Regions from separate parts of the Streptomyces sp. NPDC026659 genome, predicted to be linked through region 1. Evidence: predicted binding sites of a transcription regulator. Region 1 holds the regulator's gene; the other holds the start of a gene.

What was found. Region 1 encodes HrcA, which represses chaperone genes, less so after heat shock. Its sites were predicted from a motif close to TTNGCACTCNGNNNNNCNGAGTGCNAA; they were not measured.
Region 2: a site for HrcA is predicted at 3,503-3,529, ahead of groL (chaperonin GroEL). Genes of this name have one in related genera too.

What each region holds. Positions count from the first base shown of each region.
Region 1 is NZ_JBEZXY010000015.1:7,557-16,444, reverse strand. Features, by position in the region: gene AB0E91_RS29585 (hypothetical protein) at 1-526, opposite strand, end outside; gene AB0E91_RS29580 (hypothetical protein) at 639-1,052, shown strand; gene AB0E91_RS29575 (16S rRNA (uracil(1498)-N(3))-methyltransferase) at 978-1,724, opposite strand; gene AB0E91_RS29570 (nitronate monooxygenase) at 1,721-2,797, opposite strand; gene dnaJ (molecular chaperone DnaJ) at 2,928-4,073, opposite strand; gene hrcA (heat-inducible transcriptional repressor HrcA) at 4,074-5,090, opposite strand; gene AB0E91_RS29555 (MBL fold metallo-hydrolase) at 5,254-5,976, shown strand; gene AB0E91_RS29550 (DUF3097 domain-containing protein) at 6,011-6,814, shown strand; gene hemW (radical SAM family heme chaperone HemW) at 6,943-8,175, opposite strand; gene AB0E91_RS29540 (SpoIIE family protein phosphatase) at 8,217-8,888, opposite strand, start outside.
Region 2 is NZ_JBEZXY010000005.1:381,847-390,734, reverse strand. Features, by position in the region: gene AB0E91_RS15940 (glucosyl-3-phosphoglycerate synthase) at 1-807, opposite strand, end outside; SAM riboswitch class I at 978-1,133, shown strand; gene thrC (threonine synthase) at 1,152-2,429, shown strand; gene AB0E91_RS15930 (MoaD/ThiS family protein) at 2,426-2,701, shown strand; gene AB0E91_RS15925 (cold-shock protein) at 3,133-3,336, shown strand; gene groL (chaperonin GroEL) at 3,691-5,313, shown strand; gene AB0E91_RS15915 (YdeI/OmpD-associated family protein) at 5,439-6,032, opposite strand; gene AB0E91_RS15910 (antibiotic biosynthesis monooxygenase) at 6,115-6,453, opposite strand; gene AB0E91_RS15905 (hypothetical protein) at 6,504-6,857, opposite strand; gene AB0E91_RS15900 (hypothetical protein) at 6,857-7,765, opposite strand; gene AB0E91_RS15895 (hypothetical protein) at 7,762-8,580, opposite strand; gene AB0E91_RS15890 (hypothetical protein) at 8,815-8,888, opposite strand, start outside.

The DNA of each region.
Region 1 (8,888 bases):
TCGGATCGCCCTTGCACCACAGGGTCCGGGTGACGGTGACCGTCACGGTGGGCCGGGGCTGTCCCGGCGGGCGGTAGGTGGCGGGCGGGGGGAAGACGGGGCTGGGCGTGGCGTCGCAGTCGCCGAGTCCGCTGAGCCGGAAGACCCGGCGGCCGTCCACGGTGGCGGTCAGGTTGCCGCGTACGCAGGCGCCGTTGACCGCGCGGGTCACCTCACCGGTGACGGCTATCTTCTTGCCGTCCTTGGTGCGGCCCTGGCAGTCCACGCCGACGACGGTGGCCGTGGAGGGTGAACTCGCCCTGGACGCAGTGGCACTGTCGCCCTGCTGCCCGACGCAGGTCAGCCAACTCACGTCCACATGGCGCCGGTTCAGCTCGGCGGTGGCGGTCGAGTCGGTGGTGTAGGCGACGGTCGCGGAGCCCAGGTCGGTCGGCTGGCACGCCGTCACCGTGCCGAATCCCAAAGCCGCGAGCCCGCTCACGGCCAACAGCCGTACGGAGCGGCGATTCCACCTCGAAGCCCCCATGCCTCTCAGCGTGCCACCGACTCCGGCCCGGCGAAAGACCGCCTCCGCCCCGTCACCCGAACGTGCGGCGCACGCCGGTTCCCCCGCCCGCGGTGCGTGCTACCTTCCCCCGATGCGCGACGCCCGCAGACGCAGACGCCTGGTCCTCCCCGACGGCACCGCGTACCGGTGGACCGTGCGGCACCGGCACACACCGGAGACGGGCTGCCAGGAGGTGCTGACCCTGAGCCGGGACGGTGCCGTCCTGCGGATCGTCTTCCGGGACCGTCCGGGACGGGTGCTGGGCACCGGCGCGGCCTACGCCCACTCCGGGCTGGTGTGCGACGAGCACGGCCACAGCGCGAATCTGCACCGGCCCGCCGTCGTACGGGCCTTCGTGGACGAGGTACGCCGACGCGGGGTCACCGCCGGGGAGTTGGACGGCTGGGAACTGCTCCCCGCCGCCGTCGGGTCAGGACCAGCGGCCGGTGCGGCCCAGCAGGAGGGCGGCGGCCGCCGTTCCGGCGGTGGAGGTGCGCAGGACTGACGGGCCGAGGACGCAGGCGCGGGCGCCGGCCTCCTCGAAGAGGGCCAACTCGTCGCGGGAGACGCCGCCTTCGGGTCCGACGACGAGCACGATGTCGCCGGTCGCGGGGAGGTCGACGGTGGCCAGCGGCGCGCTCTCGTGCTCGAAGTCGGAGTGCAGCACGGCGGCGAAGTCGGCCTCGGCGAGCAGTGCGGCGACCTGCTTGGTGGTGGCCGCCTCGGCGACCTCGGGAAAGCGGACCCGGCGGGACTGCTTCCCCGCCTCGCGCGCGGTGGAGCGCCACTTGCCGAGCGCCTTCAGACCCCGGTCGCCCTTCCACTGGGTGATGCAGCGGGCGGCCTGCCAGGGCACGATCCGGTCGACGCCGACCTCGGTCATGGTCTCGACGGCGAGTTCGCCCCGGTCGCCCTTGGGCAGTGCCTGGACCACGGTGATGCGCGGGGCGGGCTCCGGCTCCCGGATCACCGCGCCGAGGCGCACGAGCAGCCGGTCCTTGCCCTCGGTCCCGGTCACCTCGGCCACGGCATGGCGTCCGGCGCCGTCGGTGAGGACGACCTCCTCGCCCGCCTGGAGCCGCTTCACGGAGACGGCGTGCCGTCCCTCGGGCCCGTCCAGGACGAACGGTCCGCCCTCCGGGCCGAAGTCCTCCACCACGAACACGGGAGCGGTCATCCCGCACCACCTCCGTCAGCCAACTCTGTTGTCGCCGCGCGCAGTTCGGCGGCCAGTACCTCCACAAGGCGTCCGGCCGGCAGCGCGCGGGCCAGCCGGTGTCCTTGTCCCGCCCACAGCGCCATGCCCTGCGCGTCCCCGGCCCCGGCGGCGGCCCGGCGCAGCGGGGCGGTCAGGTGGTGGACGGCCGGGTAGGCGGCGGGGGCGTCCGCGCCGTGTTCGCGCAGGAAGCGGTTGACCAGGGCGCGCGCGGGGCGTCCGGTGAAGGCGCGGGTCGGCTCGGTGTGCGGGAAGCCGGGGTCGGTCAGCGCCCGCTTGTGCACCTCGGGGGCGCCGGACTCGGGGGTCGCGAGGAAGGCCGTACCGAGCTGGGCGGCACTGGCCCCGGCGGCGAGCACGGCGGCGATCTGTGCGCCGCGCATGAGTCCGCCGGCCGCGACGACCGGGATGTCCACGGCCTCGGTGACCTCCGCGAGCAGCGCGAGGAGTCCGAGTCCGGCGCCGTCGCGCGCGGGGTCGTCCCGGTGGGTGCCCTGGTGGCCGCCCGCCTCCACGCCCTGCGCGATGACGGCGGCGGCCCCGGCAGCCTGGACCGCGCGGGCCTCCTCGGCGGTGGTGGCGGTGACCAGCGTGACCGTCCCGGCCCGGCGCAGCGCTGCCAGGACCTCGGGTTCGGGCACGCCGAAGTGGAAGGAGACGGCGGGGACCGGGTCGGCGAGGAGAAAGGCCAGCTTGGCGTCGTAGCCGTCCTCGCCCGGGCCGTACGGGTCGCCGGTCGCGGTGCCGTAGCGCTCGCGCTCCCCGGCGAGGCCGGCGGCGTACGGCTCGACGGCGGCGGGGTCGGCGGGCTGCGGCTGGGGCAGGAAGAGGTTGACGCCGAAGGGGCGGCCGGTCAGTGAGCGCAGCCGCTCGATGTCCGCGCGCAGCGCGTCCGGCGTCCGGTAGCCCCCGGCGAGGAAGCCGAGGCCGCCCGCCTCGCAGACGGCGGCGGCCAGTTCCGGCGTGGAGACGCCGCCCGCCATGGGTGCCTGCACGATCGGAAGCACGAGGAGATCGGCGAGGGTGCGGGGCATGTCCGCATCGTGTCACGTCCGCCGCGCGAGTCCGAATCGGGCCGGGCTCCCTGCCCCGCAAACGGAGGGAGGGTCCCGGAAACGGAGGGAGGGGGGTGCCGGGCACCCCCCTCCCCACCGACGCTCGCGGTCAGCGGCCGTTGAACGCGTCCTTCAGCCGCGAGAACAGACCCTGCTGGCCGGGCTGGAACTGGCCCGTGGGCCGCTCCTCGCCGCGCAGCTTGGCCAGTTCGCGCAGCAGCCGCTCCTGCTCGGGGTCGAGCTTGGTCGGGGTCATGACCTCGACGTGCACGATCAGGTCGCCCCGGCCGCCGCCGCGCAGGTGCGTGACGCCCCGGTTGTGCAGCGGGATCGACTGGCCGGACTGGGTGCCGGGCCGTATGTCGACCTCCTCCATGCCGTCCAGCGTCTCCAGCGGCACCTTGGTGCCGAGGGCCGCCGCCGTCATCGGGATGGTGACCGTGCAGTGCAGGTCGTCACCGCGCCGCTGGAAGGTGGAGTGCGGCAGCTCGTGGATCTCGACGTACAGGTCACCGGCGGGGCCGCCGCCGGGGCCGACCTCGCCCTCGCCCGCGAGCTGGATGCGGGTGCCGTTGTCGACACCGGCCGGGATCTTCACCGTCAGGGTGCGCCGGGAGCGGACCCGGCCGTCGCCCGCGCATTCGGGGCACGGGGTCGGGACCACGGTGCCGAAGCCCTGGCACTGGGGGCAGGGCCGCGAGGTCATGACCTGGCCCAGGAAGGACCGGGTGACCTGGGAGACCTCGCCGCGGCCGCGGCACATGTCACAGGTCTGCGCGGTGGTGCCGGGGGCCGCGCCCTCGCCGCTGCAGGTGTTGCAGACGACCGCGGTGTCGACCTGGATGTCCTTGGTCGTACCGAAGGCGGCCTCGTCCAGCTCGACCTCGATCCGGATCATGGCGTCCTGGCCGCGCCGCGTGCGCGAGCGCGGGCCGCGCTGCGACGCCGTGCCGAAGAACGCGTCCATGATGTCGGAGAAGTTGCCGAAGCCACCGGCGCCGAAGCCGCCGGCCGCGCCCGCACCCGCACCGCCCGCCTGGGAGAGCGGGTCGCCGCCGAGGTCGTAGACCTGCTTCTTCTGCGGGTCCGACAGCACCTCGTAGGCGGCGTTGATCTCCTTGAACCGCTCCTGGGTCTTCGGATCGGGGTTGACGTCCGGATGCAGCTCGCGTGCGAGCCTGCGGAACGCCTTCTTGATCTCATCCTGCGACGCGTCGCGGCGCACGCCGAGAACGGCGTAGTAATCCGTGGCCACTTACGACTCCGCCAGGATCTGTCCGACGTACCGTGCCACTGCGCGTACCGCTCCCATCGTTCCCGGGTAGTCCATGCGGGTCGGTCCGACCACGCCGAGCTTGGCAACCGCCTCGCCGCCCGAACCGTAGCCGACCGACACGACGGACGTGGAGTTGAGTCCTTCGTGGGCGTTCTCGTGCCCGATACGCACGGTGACGCCCGGATCTTTGGCCTCGCCGAGGAGTTTGAGCAGCACGACCTGCTCCTCAAGTGCCTCCAGAACGGGCCGGATCACCAGGGGGAAGTCATGTCCGAAACGGGTGAGATTGGCGGTGCCGCCGATCATCAGCCGTTCCTCGTTCTCCTCGACCAGTGTCTCCAGCAGTGTGGAGAGCACTGTGGAGACGGTACCGCGATCGTCGGCCTCGAACGCATCGGGGAGGTCCTCGACCAGTCGCGGCACGTCGGAGAACCGGCGTCCGGCGACCCGGCTGTTGAGCCGGGCGCGCAGATCGGCGAGCGAGGACTCGCCGAACGGCGCCGGACAGTCGACCATGCGCTGCTCGACCCGGCCGGTGTCCGTGATCAGCACGAGCATCAGGCGCGCGGGGGCGAGCGAGAGCAGTTCCACGTGCCGCACGGTCGAGCGGGTGAGCGAGGGGTACTGCACGACGGCGACCTGCCGGGTCAGCTGCGCGAGCAGCCGGACCGTACGGGCCACCACGTCGTCCAGGTCGACGGCGCCGTCCAGGAAGTTCTGGATCGCGCGCCGCTCGGGCGCGGACATCGGCTTGACGCCCGCGAGCTTGTCGACGAAGAGGCGGTACCCCTTGTCGGTGGGGATGCGGCCCGCGCTGGTGTGCGGCTGGGCGATGAAGCCCTCGTCCTCCAGGGCGGCCATGTCGTTGCGCACGGTGGCCGGGGAGACGCCGAGGTTGTGCCGCTCGGTGAGCGCCTTCGACCCGACCGGCTCCTCGGTGCCCACGTAGTCCTGCACGATGGCGCGCAGCACCTGAAGCCTGCGTTCACTCAGCATTCGGCGCGCACCTCCATCTTGTCGCCCCACGGCACTCGGCTTGTTTCCCCTGGCACTCTGCTCATGCGAGTGCCAGACTTCCCCGGCCCAGTGTACGGCCGCGGGGTACCGCCCGGGCAAGGTCAGCGGTACTGCACCGGCTTCTTGCCGATAGCGTCCCGGTATGAGCGTGACTTGGGAAGACCTGGGGTGGGAGCGACTTGCCGAGGGCGTCGGACGGTGCCGGCTGCCGGGCTGGGACTGTACGGCGGGGCTGGTCGTCGGGGCGGGTACGGCACTGCTCGTGGAGGCGGGGGCGAGCCTCGCGGAGGGGGCGCGGCTGAAGGCGGCGGTGCGGGAGCTGACCGGCCACGATGTGACCCATCTCGCGCTGACCCACCCGCATTTCGATCATGTGCTGGGCGCGGCCGCGTTCGGCGGGGCCGAGGCGTACGCGCCGGTCGGCATGGACGCGCTGCTCGCGCACGAGGCCGGGGAACTGCGGCTGGACGCGATCAAGCAGGGGCTGCCGGTCGCCGACGCGGACGAGTCCGCGGCCTCGCTGCCCGTGCCGCTCCATCCCGTCTCCGGGGAACTGACCCTCGACCTCGGCGGCGGCCGTCAAGTGCTGCTCGCCAACGTCGGCCCCGGCCACACCGCCCACGATCTCGCGGTCCTGGTCCCCGGCTCGCCGGAGGTGGTCTTCTGCGGCGACCTGGTCGAGGAGTCCGGCGAACCCCAGGCGGGCCCGGACGCCGTACCCGCCCGCTGGCCCGCCGCCCTGGACCGGCTGCTCGCCCTCGGCGGCGAGGACGCGCTGTACGTCCCCGGTCATGGAGCGGTGGTCGACGCGGACTTCGTACGACGCCAACGCGACGCCCTGGCAGCCCGTTTCGGCGTGTCGTGAGGGGGCTGGGGCGAGTTCTCCTATCGTCATCAGAATGCGTGAGTACTCCCCCGATCTGACCGCCCCCTGGAAGAAGCCGCAGCCGGTGCCCGAGGTCGCCGCCGAGCCGGGTCTGGTGGTGGAGGAGCCCGGCACCGGGTTCTGCGGGGCGGTGATCCGCTGCGAGGCGGGCACGGTGACGCTGGAGGACCGCTTCGGCAAGCACCGCGTCTTCCCCCTGGAGCCGCGCGGCTTCCTGCTCGAGGGGCGCCCGGTGACCCTCGTACGCCCCTCCGCCACCCCACTCCGCCCCACCCGCACCGCCTCCGGCTCCGTGGCCGTCCCCGGCGCCCGCGCCCGCGTGGCCCGCGCCGGCCGCATCTACGTCGAGGGCCGCCACGACGCCGAACTGGTCGAGAAGGTCTGGGGCGACGACCTGCGCATCGAGGGGGTGGTGGTGGAGTACCTGGAGGGCGTGGACGATCTGCCTTCCGTGGTCGCGGAGTTCGCCCCCGGCCCCGACGCCCGCCTGGGCGTCCTGGTGGACCACCTGGTCCCCGGCACCAAGGAGTGGCGCATCGCCCAGTCGGTGACCAGCGACCACGCCCTGGTGGTCGGCCACCCGTACATCGACATCTGGGAGGCGGTGAAGCCGTCCGCCCTCGGCATCTCCGCGTGGCCCCGGGTTCCCCACGGCCAGGACTGGAAGACGGGGGTGTGCCGGGCACTGGGCTGGCCTTCGGACAACACGGGGGCGGTGTGGCAGGCGATTCTGGCGAAGGTGACGTCTTATCGGGAGCTGGAGTCTGAGCTGCTGGGCTCGGTCGAGCGGCTGATCGATCACGTGACCGTGCCCTGATCGCTGCCGGTTCGTTGAGCAAATCGTGCCTGGTGGGCTGCTCTCCGCGCATGCGGAGGTGATCCGTCGATCAGCTCGTCCACGCGGCCGAGCAAGTCGTGGTCCCCGCCGTTGCGGGGGTCGGTCCTTCAGTCCACCAGGTCCCGCACCACCGCGTCCGCCAGCAGCCGCCCCCGCAGCGTGAGCACCGCGCGCCCCTCGTCGTACGGACCAGAATCGAGCAGACCGTCCGCCAGTGCCCGCCGGGAAGCCGCGAGCCCGTCCGGCTTCAGGAGGGACAGGGGGACTCCCTCCCGCAGCCGGAGCTCAAGCAGGATGCGCTCCACGCGGCGGTCCTCCTCCGAGAGGAGTTCGCGGCCGGCGCCCGGAGAGCGGCCCGAAGCCAGCGCAGCCGCGTACGCGCCCGGGTGCTTCACGTTCCACCAGCGCACCCCGCCCACGTGGCTGTGGGCGCCCGGCCCCGCGCCCCACCAGTCGGCGCCGCGCCAGTACAGCTCGTTGTGGAGGCAGCGGCCCGCTTCGGAGGTGGCCCAGTTGGAGACCTCGTACCAGTGGAGGCCCGCCGCGGAGAGCAGTTCCTCGGCGATCAGATAGCGGTCGGCGTGGACGTCGTCGTCCGTCATGGGGACCTCGCCCCGGCGGATGCGGCGGGCGAGCTGGGTGCCCTCCTCGACGATCAGGGCGTACGCGCTGATGTGGTCGGGGCCCGCGCCGAGGGCCGCTTCCAGGGAGGCGCGCCAGTCGTCGTCGGACTCGCCGGGCGTGCCGTAGATCAGGTCGAGGTTGACGTGCTCGAACCCGGCCGCGCGGGCCTCCGCGACACACGCCTCGGGGCGGCCCGGGGTGTGGGTGCGGTCGAGGATCTTCAGGACGTGCGGCTTCGCGCTCTGCATGCCGAAGGAGATCCGGTTGAAGCCGCCCTCGCGCAGCTCGGCGAGGTAGGCGGGGGTGATCGTCTCCGGGTTGGCCTCGGTGGTGATCTCCGCGTCCGGCGCGAGTCCGAACTCGTCGCGGATCGCGCCCAGCATCCGTACCAGGTCCCCGGCGGCCAGCAGGGTCGGCGTGCCGCCGCCGACGAAGACCGTGCGGATCTCGCGCGGGTCGTCGCCGAGCACCTTGCGGGCCAGGCGGACCTCCTCGGTGAGGGTGTCCGCGTAATTGTCCCGGGAGGCGAGCACGCCGCCGGTGCCGCGCAGTTCGGTGGCGGTGTAGGTGTTGAAGTCGCAGTAGCCGCAGCGGGTCGCGCAGTACGGGACGTGCAGATAGAACCCGAGGGGCCGGTCGGCGGCCCCGGCGAGCGCGGAGGCGGGCAGCGCGCCGTCGGTGGGGACGGGCTCGCCGTCGGGGAGTGCGGAAGGCATGTCCTCCATTGTCCCGTACTCGGGACGGCACCCGTCCGGCCTCAGTCCGCCTGGAGCACCAGCAGCGCCAGGTCGTCGTCCGGCAGGTCGGCGGCGAAGCCGAGCACCAGGTCGTGGATGCGCTCCGCGATGCGCTCGGCGTCGAGCCCCGCACAGTCCGCGAGGGCGAGCGCGAGGCCGTCCTCGTCGTCGAACTGGCGGGAGCCGGAGCGGCGCTCGGTCACCCCGTCCGTGACGCACAGCAGGCTGTCGCCGGGCTCCAGCTCGACGCTCTCGCTGGTGTAGGTCTCGTCCTCGACCACGCCGAGCAGGGTCTGCGGCCGGGCGGCGCTGCGGACCGTGCCGTCGGGGCTCAGCACCAGCGGCAGCGGGTGCCCGGCGGAGGCGAGGACGCAGGTGACGCCGTTCGCGTGCGGGGTCAGCTCGCCGTAGAGCAGGGAGAGGAAACGGCTCTGCGGGCCCTCCCCCGGCGCGATGGGGCCGCCGCCCGCCGCGACCAGCGCGCGGGCGGCCGCGTCGGCGGCCTCGGTGGCGTCGTCCAGGAGGAGCTGGTTGAGGCGGTCGAGGACGCCCGCGACCGGGTAGCCCTCGCGGGCCAGCAGCCTGATCCACGGCCGGGCCAGGCCGATCACCACCGCCGCCTCCGGGCCCTTGCCCTGGACGTCGCCCACGGCGAAGCACCAGCGGCCGTCGCCCGCCGGGAACAGGTCGTA
Region 2 (8,888 bases), on a different contig from region 1:
GCGGGCCAGCCGCAGCTGAGCCGTGCGATAGATCGCGGCCGACATACGCCCGAGGGCCTGCCCGTCCTGGTGCCGGTGCTTGCGCACACCCACGTCGACCTGCGCCAGCGCGTCGAGCCCCACCAGATGCAGCGCGTCGACCAGCATCCCCAGCTCCACGCCGTACCCCACCGGGAACGGCAGCTGCTCCAGCAGGGAGCGCCGCGCCGCGTACTCACCCCCCAGCGGCTGTACGAAACCGGCCAGCTGCGGCCAGTGCATGTTCAGCAGGGGCCGCGCCATCAGCTCGGTGACCCGGCCGCCCTGTCCGGCGGCGCCGGCGAGCGGCCGGTCGTACATCGCCTTGACCAGGTCGACGCCCGGATCGGTGAGCAGCGGGCCGACGATGCCGAGGACGAAGTCCGAGGAGAACTCCTTCAGGTCCGCGTCCACGAAGGCCACGACGTCCCCGCCGGTCGCGAGCAGCGACCGCCACAGCACCTCGCCCTTGCCGGGCACGGCGGGCAGCCGGGGCAGGATCGCGTCACGGTGCACGACCCGCGCGCCCGCCGCCGCGGCGACCTCGGAGGTGCGGTCGGTGGACCCGGAGTCCACCACGACGATCTCGTCCACCAGCGGCGCCTGCGCCATCAGGTCGTGGCGGATCACGGAGACGATGTCACCGACCGTCTCCTCCTCGTTCAGCGCGGGCAGCACCACGGACACGGTCTGCCCGGAGCGCTGCTTGGCGGCGAGGACACGGTGCAGCGGGCGGTCGGCCACGGACCAGGAGCGGGTGGCCAGCCAGCGCTCGGTTTCTTCCAGCATGGTCTGCGGCTCCTTCACTGTGGGGGGACGTACGGTCACACCTGCCGGTGTTCATGAACCCGTCTCGCGGTTCGGACGACACCTTCAACTGTGCTGGCCTTCGGTTACAGTCTTGAACAACGCCGATGACCATCGCATGTCCGAGACGATCGGCGTCCACAACCGAATACAGCTCATCCAGAGGGGCAGAGGGACACGGCCCTGCGAAGCCCCGGCAACTCCAGTCGGTCTCGTGCGCGACGCATCAGCGACGCACCGCGAGGCTCCCGGCTAGGGAAGGTGCCAAATCCGTCTCACGGCGAGATTCGTCGTGAGGAAGATGAGGAGAAAGGGCCTCGCCTCCCATGGCTGTGCAGACCATTGCCACCCCCACTGTCGATCTCGGCCCCGCCGCCGCGCTGAGCTGCCGGGAGTGCGGGCACCGCGTCCCGCTCGGCCCGGTCTTCGCCTGCGAGGAGTGTTTCGGCCCGCTGGAGATCGCCTACGACTTCTCCGGCCACGACGCCGACAGCCTCCGTAAGCGCATCGAGTCCGGCCCCGCCAGCATCTGGCGCTACGCCCCGCTGCTGCCCGTCCCCGCCGACGTCGCCGACAAGCCGAACCTCAACCCCGGCTGGACCCGGCTCGTCAAGGCCGACAACCTCGCCCGTGAACTCGGCGTCACCGGCGGCCTGTTCGTCAAGGACGACTCCGGCAACCCCACCCACTCCTTCAAGGACCGCGTGGTCGCCCAGGCCCTGGAGGCCGCCCGCGCCTTCGGCTTCACCACGCTCTCCTGCTCCTCCACCGGCAACCTCGCGGGCGCGGTCGGCGCGGCGGCGGCCCGCGCGGGGCTGCGCTCCTGTGTGTTCATCCCGCACGACCTGGAGCAGGGCAAGATCGTCATGGCCGCGGTCTACGGCGGTGAACTCGTCGGCATCGAGGGCAACTACGACGACGTGAACCGCTTCTGCTCCGAGCTGATCGGCGACCCGGCCGGCGAGGGCTGGGGCTTCGTCAACGTCAACCTGCGGCCGTACTACGCCGAGGGCTCCAAGACGCTGGCGTACGAGATCTGCGAGCAGCTCGGCTGGGAGCTGCCGGACCAGCTCGTGGTGCCGATCGCCTCCGGCTCCCAGCTCACGAAGATCGACAAGGGGCTCAAGGAGCTGATCCAGCTCGGCCTGGTCGAGGACAAGCCGTACAAGATCTTCGGCGCCCAGGCGGAGGGCTGTTCGCCGGTGTCGGCCGCGTACAAGGCGGGCCACGACGTCGTACGCCCCCAGAAGCCGGACACCATCGCCAAGTCCCTGGCCATCGGCAACCCGGCCGACGGGCCGTACGTGCTCGACATCGCCCGCCGCACCGGCGGTGCCGTGGAGGACGTGACGGACCCCCAGATCGTGGACGCCATCAAGCTCCTCGCCCGCACGGAGGGCATCTTCGCGGAGACGGCGGGCGGCGTGACGGTCGGCGTGACGCGCAAGCTGCTGGAGAACGGCGTGCTGGACCCGACCCTGACGACCGTCGTCCTGAACACGGGCGACGGCCTCAAGACCCTGGACGCGGTGGCCGGGACCGGTCTGACCGCGACCATCCGACCGAACCTGGACTCCTTCCGAGAGGCTGGCCTCGCATCATGAGCGTGACTGTTCGCATCCCGACCATCCTGCGCACCTACACCGGCGGGCAGGCGGAGGTCGCCGCCGAGGGCGCCACGCTCGCCGACGTGATCGGGGACCTGGAGAAGCGCCACGCCGGGATCGCCGCGCGCGTCCTGGACGACGAGGGCAAGCTGCGCCGGTTCGTCAACGTGTACGTGAACGACGACGACGTGCGCTTCGAGGGCGGGCTTCAGACGCCGACCCCGGACGGCGCCGGTGTCTCCATCATTCCGGCGGTCGCCGGCGGCTGAGAATTACCGACGGTAACGTCGGTTACAAGCTGTTCATCGAATGGCCTCCTCCGTAAGAGAAACGGAGGGGGCCATTCTGCGTGATTGAGCGCGATAGAGTTGGGGAACGCGCTCCCCGGCCGACAGGTCGGGAACCCTGGATTCATGCCGCACGCCCGACAAGAAGCAGCCAAAATGCACGGGTCATATGCGGCATTTATTGTTTTTATGGGGCCCGACTTGCCCTGAATTCAGCTGAATTCTCGTCAGATTCCGGACCGGTCGCGTCCAGATTTCTCGTCCGATTGACCTGTTGCAGACGGCAGTTGGACAAGTACATTCAGCCGCGGTCGACGCGTTCCGGCGCACGCCCCCGACCCATGGGGGGTGAGGTCTGACCCGGGTCCGCGAAGGGTGGATCTGCGCAAGGGCCAGTAATAGGGGAGTTAGGCATGGCTCAGGGCACCGTCAAGTGGTTCAACGCGGAGAAGGGCTACGGCTTCATCGCGGTAGACGGTGGTGCGGACGTGTTCGTCCACTACAGCGCGATTCAGATGGACGGCTACCGCACCCTTGAGGAGGGCCAGCGGGTCGAGTTCGAGATCTCGCAGGGTCAGAAGGGCCCGCAGGCCGACATGGTTCGCCTCAGCGCCTGAACGTTTCTCACGCTGAACGTCTCGTCGCGTCTCGCGTCCGTCTCACGTCTCAGGTTTACGTCTCACGTTCGAAGGGTCCGCACCCGGCACGGGGTGCGGGCCCTTCGTCCTGCGTGCGCCGCCCGGTTCGCCCCGCGCGCGTCCCCCGTCCGATCCCCCGAAGGCGCTTGCACTCGACCATGCCGAGTGCTAATCATTGCGTTAGCACTCTGAAGGTGAGAGTGACAACGAGGACCGGGTCGGTGAGGCCCGCAGGCCGGGTGGGGCAAGGAACCACGAGGCCGGCGAGCCGTCCGTCGCGGGCGCGGGCGCGGTCCGAAGGAATCACCCCCAGTCCTGGAGGGACCACTTCACATGGCCAAGATCATCGCGTTCGACGAGGAGGCGCGGCGCGGCCTCGAGCGCGGCATGAACCAGCTCGCGGACGCCGTCAAGGTGACGCTCGGCCCCAAGGGCCGCAACGTCGTCCTCGAGAAGAAGTGGGGCGCCCCCACGATCACCAACGATGGTGTCTCCATCGCCAAGGAGATCGAGCTCGAGGACCCGTACGAGAAGATCGGCGCCGAGCTGGTCAAGGAAGTCGCCAAGAAGACGGACGACGTCGCCGGTGACGGTACGACCACCGCGACCGTGCTCGCCCAGGCCCTGGTCAAGGAGGGCCTGCGCAACGTAGCCGCCGGCGCCAACCCGATGGCCCTCAAGCGCGGTATCGAGAAGGCCGTCGAGGCCGTCTCCACCGCCCTGCTCGAGCAGGCCAAGGACGTGGAGACCAAGGAGCAGATCGCCTCCACCGCCTCCATCTCCGCCGCCGACACCCAGATCGGCGAGCTCATCGCCGAGGCCATGGACAAGGTCGGCAAGGAAGGCGTCATCACCGTCGAGGAGAGCAACACCTTCGGTCTGGAGCTTGAGCTCACCGAGGGCATGCGCTTCGACAAGGGCTACATCTCCGCCTACTTCGCGACCGACATGGAGCGCATGGAGTCGGTGCTCGAGGACCCCTACATCCTCATCGCCAACTCCAAGATCTCCTCGGTCAAGGACCTGCTCCCGCTCCTGGAGAAGGTCATGCAGTCGGGCAAGCCGCTGCTGATCATCGCCGAGGACGTCGAGGGCGAGGCCCTGTCGACCCTGGTCGTCAACAAGATCCGCGGCACCTTCAAGTCCGTCGCCGTCAAGGCCCCGGGCTTCGGCGACCGCCGCAAGGCCATGCTCGGCGACATCGCCATCCTCACGGGCGGCGAGGTCATCTCCGAGGAGGTCGGCCTCAAGCTCGAGAACGCGACGCTGGACCTCCTGGGCCGCGCCCGCAAGGTCGTCGTCACCAAGGACGAGACCACGATCGTCGACGGCGCCGGCTCCTCGGAGCAGGTGCAGGGCCGCGTGAACCAGATCCGCGCCGAGATCGAGAACAGCGACTCGGACTACGACCGCGAGAAGCTCCAGGAGCGCCTGGCGAAGCTCGCCGGTGGCGTGGCGGTCATCAAGGCCGGTGCCGCGACCGAGGTCGAGCTCAAGGAGCGCAAGCACCGCATCGAGGACGCCGTGCGCAACGCCAAGGCGGCCGTCGAGGAGGGCATCGTCGCCGGTGGTGGCGTGGCCCTGCTCCAGGCCGGCCAGGTCTTCGACAAGCTGGAGCTGTCGGGTGACGAGGCGACCGGTGCCAACGCGGTCAAGCTCGCGCTCGAGGCCCCGCTGAAGCAGATCGCCGTCAACGGTGGTCTCGAGGGCGGCGTCGTCGTGGAGAAGGTCCGCAACCTGCCCGTCGGCAACGGCCTGAACGCCGCGACCGGCGAGTACGTCGACATGATCGCCGAGGGCATCATCGACCCGGCGAAGGTGACGCGTTCCGCCCTGCAGAACGCCGCCTCCATCGCCGCGCTGTTCCTCACCACCGAGGCCGTCATCGCCGACAAGCCGGAGAAGGCCGCCGCGGCCGCTCCGGGCGGCATGCCGGGCGGTGACATGGACTTCTGATCCCTCGCGGATCAACTGTCCTTTCCGAGGGCGGCACTTCCTTCCGGGGTTCCGGTGGGGGTGCCGCCCTCGGGCGTTTCCGGGGGCACCGCGGCACCGCCCTGCCTGCCCGGCCGTCTCCGTGACTACGGGTGCAGCTTCTCGCCCTTGGCCAGCATCGCCACGTACTTCTCGATCCGGCGGGCCCGGGTCTCGGGCTTCTTGGCGTCCTGGACCCGGTACAGGATCGCGTAGCGGTTCTGCCGGTCCAGTGTCTCGAAGAACTCCGCCGCGGCCGGGTCGGCGGCCAGGGCCGCCGTGAGGTCGTCCGGCACCGTGGCGGCCTTCGCGCCGTCGTAGGCCGCCTCCCAGCGGCCGTCCGCCTTGGCACGGTCGACCTCGGCCTGCCCCGGGGGACGCATCCGGCCCTGCTCGATGAGGGCGGCCGCCTTGTCCCGGTTGACCTTGGACCACTTGCTGCGCGGCGTGCGCGGGGTGAACCGCTGGAGCCACCACTCGTCGTCGAACTTGGCCTTCTGGCCGTCGATCCAGCCGTGGCAGAGTGCGACGTCGAGCGCCTGGGCGTAGTCCAGCGCGACGATTCCGGGGCCCTTCTTGCGAAGCTTGAGCCAGATGCCGGACGAGGCGGCGTGGTTCTCGCCGAGCCATGCCTGGAATGCCTCGGCGGATGCGAATGCGACGATCTCCAAGTCCTGGGTCACCCCAGCAGCCAACCACATCCGGCCGATTGTCATGACGCGTTCGGCCAAGGCCCCGGATGCCGGATGCCGGGTGCCCGTGGACCTGCGTGATCGTTTCTGGTCAGTCGAGCGGCGGCTGCCAGGCGTAGGCGCGTTCCACTCGGGCCACTTCCACGCTGTACGAGGCGTACCAGCGGTCGCGGCCGAGGCGTTGGGCCTCCAGGTGTTCGGGGTGGGCCTTCCAGGCCGTTATCGACGCGTCGTCCGCGTAGTAGATGACGACGAGGTCGCGGCCGTCCGCGTCCGTCATCGACTCGCGGCCCAGGTAGCCGGGTTGGGCCTCGCCGAGTTCGGCCATGCGCTTGCTCATCGCGGCGTAGCCGTCGAGGTCCTCGGTCGGGCTGGTGGTGATGATGACGGCGTAGTACGGGGGTTCGGGGCGGACGAACGAGGTGGTCATGCGGGAGCCCTCCGTCGGTGAGGCGCGTGTGGCGTCAGGCTAGTGCCGCATCAGGCAACGTTCGCCCTGGTGAGGAACCAAGCCAACACAGCCACGCCGATGGGCAACGCAACAAGGTAGCCGACGAGGACACCGACGCCCGGATCAGCCGCCGCAGGGAAGGCCCAGTTCACTGCTGCAGCCACGAGAAGTCTCACCGTTGCCAGCGCAAGGAGAGCGGCGACAACAGCAAGCCGACGCGGCGGGCCCGCCCTGCGGTACAACTCAGCCGCAGGCCCGATCGCGATCAGGACCGTCACGAAGAGGACGAAATCAGTGTCGGGCAGCCACCCGAACGGCCACCCCACCAGAGCGGCCAACCCGGAGACAGCAAGGCCGCCCAGTTCCAGCGCGACAGTGGACACTACCGGGTGGTCCCACGAGGGGTGCCGGATCGAGCCGCTCCCACTGTCCTCTTCATCGGCCACGTCGTCAGAGTAGCCATCGGCAGGGCGAACGTCGCCTGATGCGGCACCAGTGACTGAGGCTGCGCGGTGGGCGGCGGGGCGTGGTGGGTGAACCAGGCGGCGAGTTCGGTGCGCAGGGCGTCCTCGTCGTCGTGCCAGGTGTACCAGGGGAGTTCGTCGCGCATGAGGTCGTACGCCCAGTGGGCCGCCGCCTCTTCCCGGTGACGGTCGGCCGTGTCGTGGCCGACGGCCTCCCAGACTGTGAGCCATGGGGTGAGCGTGGCGGACGCCTCCACGCACAACACGAGAAGGTCGTGCACCGGGATCGCCGGAGCCGGGTCGGCCAGGCTGTGCGCCCACCAGGCGTGCAGGAACTCCTCCACCGCCGTGCGCTGCGGTACGGGCCACCGCTGCCAGTCGCCCAGGGCGAACGACCGGCCGGCCTCGGCCGTGTTGATCCAGCGCGCCGTCGTTCCGCCGACGAGCGATCTGGCGAACTGCGGGAGGATGCGCCGCAACACCGCGCCGTGGTCGTTCCAGTCGAGGGCGGTCCAGGTGCGGCGCAGGAGGTCCGGGTCGAGCTCCAGGTCCGGGACCTTCAGCAGCGCCAGCTCGTCCTCGTCGCCCCAGTGGCATGTGCACTGGACCTCGTCGGCGCGGGCGGTCATGCCGCGGAAGGTGAGGGCCAGGCTCTCCAGGGCGTGGTCGAGCCGGACGCGCGGGGGAGTGGCGTCGGGGTTCGTCATCGGCACAGTCTCGGGGTGACTCCGGCCGGTTGCCACAGAGTTCCGGGCTGTCTTGCCGGTCAGGTCCTTGTCGGCCAGGTCCTTGCCGAACCGTCCGATGATCAGGGCACCGGCGGTCATGGCGCCGGTACCGGCGCGTTCCTGCGGGCGGACATCGCGGCTCGGATCTGCTGGGCGTGGGTGCGGACGTTGGGGGCGGGCAGCGGTGGCGGGGTCCGGCGGGGTGCGGGCTCGTCCCGGCAGTTCCTGCACAGGCCACCTGGCAGCGCCTCGGGAGTGCCCGGCACACCGCACTCCCCGCACACCAGCATCCGCGACGGTGGCCTGCGGACCGGTTCCGGGGGGAGTTTGTCCACGAGGCGGCGGCGCAGCAGGGCGGCCGGGTGGTGGATCTGGGGCGGCAGGCCGTCCGTCAGGGCGCGGAGTACGGCGTCGTCGGTGGCGTCCCTCGCGAACCACTCCGTCAGCAGCGGGGCGAGGGCCTTGCAGTCGGCCTCCGAGAGAGACAGGGAGGGGTTCCTGCGGCCCAGGGCGGCCAGGAGGATCAACGCACGTGAGCGGGTGGGGGGTTCGGGGCGGGGCCGGTCCTCCGGTACGGCTCCCCGTGTGAACGCCGCCCACCACGCGTCGTCCCTCGCGGTACGGGAGAACCACGATCGGGTGATCCAGCGGGAGCTGCCCGACTCCGACGCCACGCACTCCCTGCCCCGCCTCAAGTGGCCTTCGGCGTGGAGCCGGTTGAGGGCGGTACGCAGGGCGCACTGGCCGTACGGGAGGTTCTTCGCCAGCGTTTTCACCGAGATGTCGGCGCCTTCGGGGAGGCGGTCGACGTACGCGGCGATCGCTGCTTCGCGGGGTGGGAGGTGCGTGAAGTCATGCTTTGTGCGCGGCAGTTGGGATGGCGTACTGCGCTTGCCGTAGCCCGGATTGGCCATCGGGTGGTGGGATGCGTGCGCCTGCGCGGGGGCAGGGCTAAGCTTGGCTTCAGCCACGGGATCGAGGTCCGTTTCGATCTTGTCGGTCAAGCCCCCGCAGGTGTCGCAATCACCTGGCGGGGGCTGTTCGTTATGCGGGCACGCTAGAGCCTTGTGACTGTCCGTGGCAAGTCGGTGGCTTCAAGTCAACTCGCAGGGTGGGAGGGTGGGTTGAAACCCACCAACCAATCCTTGTTAAGAGGGCTCGGAGCTCGGTACTTGAGCCTCGGGGCGGGACAGCGCGTCGAGTGCCGTACGCAGTGCCGCCA